DNA from 2 places in the Micromonospora sonneratiae genome. Region 2 is predicted to be linked to the other one. Evidence: riboswitches for the same ligand, from Rfam matches in the RefSeq annotation. Region 2 holds a riboswitch; the other holds the start of a gene.
What was found. A riboswitch is a leader RNA that binds a small molecule or an ion and turns the genes downstream of it on or off. The one in region 2 is predicted to bind cobalamin.
Positions count from the first base shown of each region.

Region 1: another riboswitch for cobalamin. It lies ahead of ACFQ4H_RS13730 (ribonucleoside-diphosphate reductase subunit alpha); the one in region 2 lies ahead of ACFQ4H_RS17670 (peptidase).

Region 1 is NZ_JBHTMP010000017.1:109,571-112,978, forward strand. Features, by position in the region: gene ACFQ4H_RS13730 (ribonucleoside-diphosphate reductase subunit alpha) at 1-1,941, opposite strand, end outside; cobalamin riboswitch at 2,095-2,355, opposite strand; gene ACFQ4H_RS13735 (Rieske (2Fe-2S) protein) at 2,582-3,408, shown strand, end outside.
Region 2 is NZ_JBHTMP010000025.1:73,128-76,535, reverse strand. Features, by position in the region: gene ACFQ4H_RS17675 (acyl-CoA dehydrogenase family protein) at 1-1,406, opposite strand, end outside; cobalamin riboswitch at 1,636-1,759, shown strand; gene ACFQ4H_RS17670 (peptidase) at 1,864-2,913, shown strand; gene ACFQ4H_RS17665 (hypothetical protein) at 2,985-3,408, shown strand, end outside.

The sequences.
Region 1 (3,408 bases), on a different contig from region 2:
GAGCCGCTTGAGGTCGGCCACCAGATGCCGGTTGACCTGGAGGAACTCGCCGGACAGGGTCTCCCGCTTGAAGACGTTGGAGACCAGCGGCTCGACGCACTCCGAGCAGCCCGCGATCGAGGCGATGGTGGCGGTCGGTGCGATCGCGACCAGCAGCGAGTTGCGCAGACCGTACCGGGCGACCTTCTCCCGTATCGCCGCCCAGGCGTCCGGTCGTACCGGCGAGGCGGACGGGTAGTGGTCGAGGTGCAGCACGCCACCGGCCGCCCGGGTCTGTCCGTACGCCGGGTGCGCGCCCCGCTCGGCGGCCAGCGAGGCCGACGTGTCGTACGCGGCGAGGGCGATCTCCTCGGCGATCCGGGTGGAGAGCGCCAGTGCCCCGGGCGAGTCGAACGGCAGCCGCAGCGCGGCGAAGACGTCGGCCAGTCCCATCACTCCGAGACCGATCGGTCGCCAGCGTCGGTGCGCGGCGGCGGCCTGTTCGGTCGGGAAGTAGTTGCGGTCGATCGCCCGGTCGAGGGCGGCGACCGCGATCCGGACGGTGTCGGCCAGCGCGGCGAAGTCGACCTCGCCGTCCACGAGGTGGGCGGCCAGGTTGACGGAGCCGAGGGTGCAGACGGCGGTCTCCCCGTCGCTGGTCACCTCCAGGATCTCGGTGCACAGATTGGACAGGTGCACCACGCCGCCACCGTTGCCCACCTGGTTGCAGGTACGGTTCGCCGCGTCCTTGAAGGTCATCCAGCCGTTGCCGGTCTGCGCCAGGGTACGCATCATCCGGGCGTACAGGCTCCGGGCCGGCAGGGTCTTCACAGCCTTGCCTGCGACCTCGGCCGCCCGGTAGGCGGTGTCGAACTCGTCGCCCCACAGGTCGACCAGTTCCGGTACGTCCTTCGGGTCGAACAGCGACCAGTCCGCGTCCGCCTCGACCCGCCGCATGAACTCGTCCGGGATCCAGTTGGCCAGGTTCAGGTTGTGCGTACGCCGGGCCTCGTCACCGGTGTTGTCCCGTAGCTCCAGGAACTCCTCGATGTCGGCGTGCCAGGTGTCCAGGTAGACGCAGGCCGCCCCCTTGCGCCGGCCGCCCTGGTTGACCGCCGCCACGCTGGCGTCCAGGGTGCGCAGCCACGGCACGATCCCGTGCGAGTAGCCGTTGGTGCCCCGGATCAGCGAGCCGCGCGAGCGTACCCGGGACCAGGAGACACCGATCCCGCCGGCGTACTTGGACAGCTTCGCCACCTGCGTGTAGCGCTCGTAGATCGATTCGAGCTCGTCCTTCGGCGAGTCGACCAGGAAACAGGAGGAGAGCTGCTGGTGCCGGGTACCGGCGTTGAACAGCGTCGGCGAGCTGGGCAGGTAGGCCAGGCTGGCCATCCGTCGGTACAGGTCGGCGGCCTGCTCGACCGTTTCGGCCAGGCCGGTGGCGACCCGTAGGAAGAAGTGCTGCGGGGTCTCCAGCACGTTCCGGCTCTCCGGGTGCCGCAACAGGTAGCGGTCGTAGACCGTACGGAGGCCGAAGAACTCGAAGGCATCGTCGGCCGTGGGGTCGACCAGGGCGTCGAGTTCGGCGGCATGCGCGGCGACGAAGGTGACGAAGCCGGGATCCAGCAACCCCTGTCTGGTTGCTGCCGCGACGGATTCGCTGAACGTGCGTACGCCCTGGTCAGCGGCCTCCTGTCGGATGCGCTCGGTGAGTAGTCGAGCGGCCAGCCTGGCGTACTGCGGCTCCTCGGCGATCAGCCCGGCGGCGGCGGAGATGGCCAGTTGGAGCAGCTCGTCCTGGCCCGCACCCGGGGTCCGCCCGGATCGGACCAGGGCCAGCACCCGCTCGGCATCGGTGTCGGGCAGATCGTGCCGGTGCCGCTCGACGGCGGTACGCAGCCCGTGGTCGGGCTGTTGCTCAGGCTCCGCTGCTGGCGGGGCGGTGGTCACGGCTGCCGTCATGTTCGCTCCTCGTCGTCTCGGCCGGACCGGAGACTCGCGAGGGGACACGTCGGCACGCCGGATCACCGCCGGTCGGTGTTCCGGCAGTCACCCGTACGTCTCGACGGCCCTCCCGCGAGGCCCCGAGGTGGTACGCGCGTCGGACGGGTCGGTGCCCGACACGCATTACTGGCAGGTCTTCGGACTTGCGGGCAGGGCGCGTTGCCGCGCTTGCCTACTGGCCGTCGCTTCCCAGATCCGGCTGGCCTGTCCAGACCGAAAGGCTTCCGGCCGGACACCGTGATCCAGTGCTGTTGACGGCGGTCGTTCCCGCTCACCGCTGCGGGGCAGTCCCGGATTCACACCGGGTTCCCTCTTTGGCCGCGACATCTGGATGGATGCCGAAGCCTGGCCACCCGCCTGGAGGGGCAAGGGTGGACCAGCAATGAACCGATCCTAGATGTAGTGGCTGGGGGTACGTCAACGCACCAGATGGTGTGGCGTGTCGCGGTTGACGGGAGTGGATCTGGATCATCGTGGGCGGTCGTTGTCTGCCCGTCAGCTCCGGCAGGTCAGCCACGCTCCCGGCACCCAGCCGGCGTGCCGGTGGCGGTTTGGCCACCGTACGGCCGGGAAGTAGCCGGGAGTGCGGACGATGATGGTGCGGAACATGATGACGAAGCTGGAGCGGGCCGCCCGGCTCGACCGGCTGGGTGACCGGCTGCAACACGGCGTCTTCTCGGTCCTGCCGAACCAGCGGGTCCGGGACTTCCTACACGGGGTGAACCTCGGTCATCCGCTGCATCCGGCGCTCGTGCAGTTGCCCATCGGTGCCTGGGTCAGCACCGCCATCCTGGACCTGATCCCCGGCCAGCGACGGGCCGCGACGGTGCTGGTGGCGGTGGGCACCGCGAGTGCGCTGCCGGCGGCGATCGCCGGGGCCAACGACTGGGCGTCGCTCTCCCGGGAGCAGCGACGGGTCGGCCTGGTCCACGCGATGGCCAACGCGATCGGCACGACCCTGTACGCCGGCTCGGTGGCTGCCCGGTTGAGTGGACGACACGGTGCCGGCCGGATGCTCGGCTTCCTCGGGTTGGCGGCGGCCAGTGGCGGGGCGTACCTCGGTGGGCACCTGGCCTACAAACAGGCCGCCGGGGTCAACCAGGGCGTCCAGGAACTGCACCTGATCGAGGACGGGTGGCATCCGATCGCCGACATCGCCAGCCTGCCCGACGCCACGTTGCTGACCCGGGAGGTCGACGACGTGTCGGTGGTGGTGTACCGGGACGGTGATGAGGTCACGGTGATGTTGGAGCGGTGCGCCCACCAGAGCGGTCCGCTCGGCGAGGGCAGGGTCACCCGGGTCGACGGGCGTACCTGTGTGGTCTGCCCCTGGCACGGGAGCACCTTCCAGCTCAACGGCGGTGAGGTCGTACACGGGCCGGCCGGTACCGACCAGCAGGTGCTACCCACCCGGGTGGTGGACGG
Region 2 (3,408 bases):
GACAGGTGGGCGTCGACCGCCTCCCGGGCGATCAGCAGGTGCATGATCTCGGTGGAGCCCTCGAAGATCCGGTTGATCCGCAGGTCGCGCAGCAACTGTTCGACCGAGGCGGCGCGCTCGCCCCGCGCGGCCAGCGAATCGGCGGTCTCGTAGCCACGGCCACCCCGGATCTGGACCAGCTCGTCGGCGATCTTCCAGGCCATCTCGCTGGCGTAGAGCTTGACCAGGGCCGCCTCGATCCGGATGTCGTTACGGTCGTCGTCGGCCAGCAGGCAGCACAGGTCGAGCATGGCCTCCATGCCGTACGTGGTGGCGGCGATGAACGAGAGTTTCGTGGCGACCGCCTCGTGTTCACCGACCGGGCGACCCCACTGCACCCGGTCGGCCGCCCACTCCCGGGCCACGTTCAACGACCACTTGCCGGCGCCAACGCACATCGCCGGCAACGACAGCCGGCCGGTGTTCAGGGTGGTCAGGGCGATCTTCAGGCCCTTCCCCTCGCCACCGATCACGTTCTCCTTCGGCACGACCACGTCGTGGAACCTGGTCACGCTGTTCTCCAGGCCACGCAGGCCGAGGAACGAGTTGCGTCGTTCGACGGTGATCCCGTCCGAGTCGCCCTCGACCACGAAGGCGGTGATGCCACCCCGCCGGGCCGGACCGTCCGGACCCGCCGGCCTGGCCGGCACCCGGGCCATCACCACGAGCAGGGTGGCCACGGTGCCGTTGGTGGCCCACAGTTTGACCCCGTTGAGCCGGTAACCGCTACCGTCCTCGGTCGGCTCGGCGGTGGTGGCCAGCCGGGCCGGATCGGAGCCGACGTCCGGCTCGGTGAGCAGGAAGGCGGAGACCTCACCAGCGGCCAACCTGGGCAGGAAGCGCTGCTTCTGCTCGTCGGTGCCGAACATCTTCAGTGGTTGCGGCACCCCGATCGACTGGTGGGCCGACAGCAGCGCGCCGATGGCCGGGCTGACCGAGCCAGCGACCATCAACGCCCGGCAGTAGTCCAGATTGGACAGCCCGAGTCCGCCGTACCTCTCGTCGATCTTCATGCCGAACGCGCCGAGCCGGGCGAGACCGTGGAACACGTCGTCCGGAATCGACGCCTCCCGCTCGATCCGCTCCCCGTCCACCTCGGAGCGGACGTACGCGTCCAGTCGGGCCAGGAATTCCGTGGCCTTGGCGCTCTTCGCGGGATCAGCCCGTGGCCAGGGGTCGATCAGATCGAGCCGGAACCGGCCGAGAAACAGCTCCTTGCCGAAGCTCGGCTTACCCCACTCGGCCTCGCGGGCGGCCTCGGCAACCTGCCGGGCCTCCTTCTCCGAAACCTGTCCGGCCTCTGCGGGCAACGGCCCGGCGCCATCCGGGCCATCCGTTGTGGGTCGGTCGTTCTGCGTCGTGGTCACGGCTACCCCCTAGACCCGGGTACGGCTATACCAGCGCTGATGGTGACAACGCTACTCCGGACTGTTACCCAGCGGTAGCCTTCGCTAATCGGCCGGCGGCGCTCCCCTCGCCCGGTCCAACTCGAACCGTCCCCGGTTCCGGGCGGGCGAATCGGGGTGCCGGTGGGAGAACCGTCACGGTCACCCGTCATTGACAGCCACCGTCGCCGTGGCAAGACTGACTGCCAGAACTGAATAGACGTACCTGCGTATGGGGGAAGTCCGGTCGAAGTCCGGCGCTGGCCCGCAACGGTAGGTCGTCGAGTGTCCTCTCGACGACGAGCCCGAATACCCAGGCAGATACGTGATCTCCACACCACCCGTCGTGGCCCACGGGTCGGAGTCCAGACCCGTGCACGCCGGTAGGGCGCTGCCGGTCCGGTTTCGACACCCCCGTCGGGCCGGAAAGGCGCTCCTGATGGTTGTCCGCCTGAGCCGGCACCGCCTGCTCGCCCTGTTCTGCGGCGTTGTCGCCGCCCTCACGGTCGCCACCGGTGCGACCGCTGCCACCACCAGTTCCCCGCCGACCGTGGACCGATCCAGGGCGGCAGCCGGCTGGCTGGCCCGCCAACTCGTCGACGGCGAACGCTTCGAGGTCGTCTTCGACGGAGTCGCGTACCCGGACCAGGGGCTGACCCTGGATGCGGTGTTCGCCTTCGCCGCCGCCCGGACCGCCGACGACCGGGGCGCCGCCGCGCTGGCCTGGGTGTCCCGGCCCGAGATCCGGGACGGCTACGTCGGCGACGGCACCACCGAGGCGTACGCCGGTGCGACCGCGAAGCTGACGCTGGCCGTCCAGGTACGCGGCGGTGACCCGACCTCGGTCAACGGCGTCGACCTCGTCGCCCGGCTCCGTACGCTGGAGGCACCCACCGGACGGTTCACGGACCGCTCCGCCTGGGGCGACTACAGCAACACGTTCAGCCAGTCGTTCGCGATCCTGGCACTGGCCCGTACGCCGGACGGCGTACCCGGGACGGCGGCGAGCTACCTCGCCGAAACCCGGTGCGCCGACGGTGGCTATCCACTGCTGCCGGAGCAGCCGGTCTGCCAGTCGGACGTGGACGCGACCGCGCTGGCGGTACAGGCGCTACGCGCCGCCGGCCGTACCGCCGACGCAGCGGCGGGCGTGCACTGGCTCGTCTCGGCACAGGCCACGGATGGCAGCTTCCGCAACGGCACCGGGGTGGCCAACGCCAACAGCACCGGGCTGGCCGCCCAGGCTTTGCACGTCGGTGGTCAGCCGCTGGCCTGGCTACGCGCCCGGACGTACCTGGTCGGGTTGCAGGTCGGCTGCGCCGGTGGGACCGCCGACCGGGGCGCAGTCGACTACGACGGCGGTGCCTTCGACCCGGGCACCGCTCCCCGGGCGACCGCACAGGCCGTACTCGGCCTGACCGGCACCGGATACGCCAGCCTGACGGCCGCCGACGCCTCGCCGGCCGTACCGGTCCTGGCCTGCTGGTGAACCGGCCGAGTCCGGCAGTGAATCGCCGAAGCCTGGCTGTGACCCGTCCGAGTCCGTCCCGAGGAGAAGACATGAACCCGCCCGTTCCGACCGTCCGCCGCCGACTGGCCACTCTGCTGGCCGCCGCCCTCATCGCGTTCGGCCTGGTCACGGCCGATCCCGCACCCCCCGCCGCGCAGGCTGCCGCCTGCACCGGCACGACCGGTGTGACCGTCGTGGTCGACTTCACCGCGCTCGGTGGCGGGGTGCAGGTCGGCTGCGCCCTGGGTGACCCGGCCACCGGACTCGCCGCGCTACAGGGTGCCGGTTTCGCCGTCACCGGCACCGCCCGCTGGGGCCTAGCCTTCGTCTGCCGGATCAACGGCCTGCCGACGTCGGCGACCGAGCCCTGCGTCAACACGCCACCGGCGACGGCGTACTGGTCGTACTGGCACGCCCCCAGTGGCGGTGCCTGGTCCTACAGCACCTCCGGTGCCAGCAGCTACGACCCGGCAC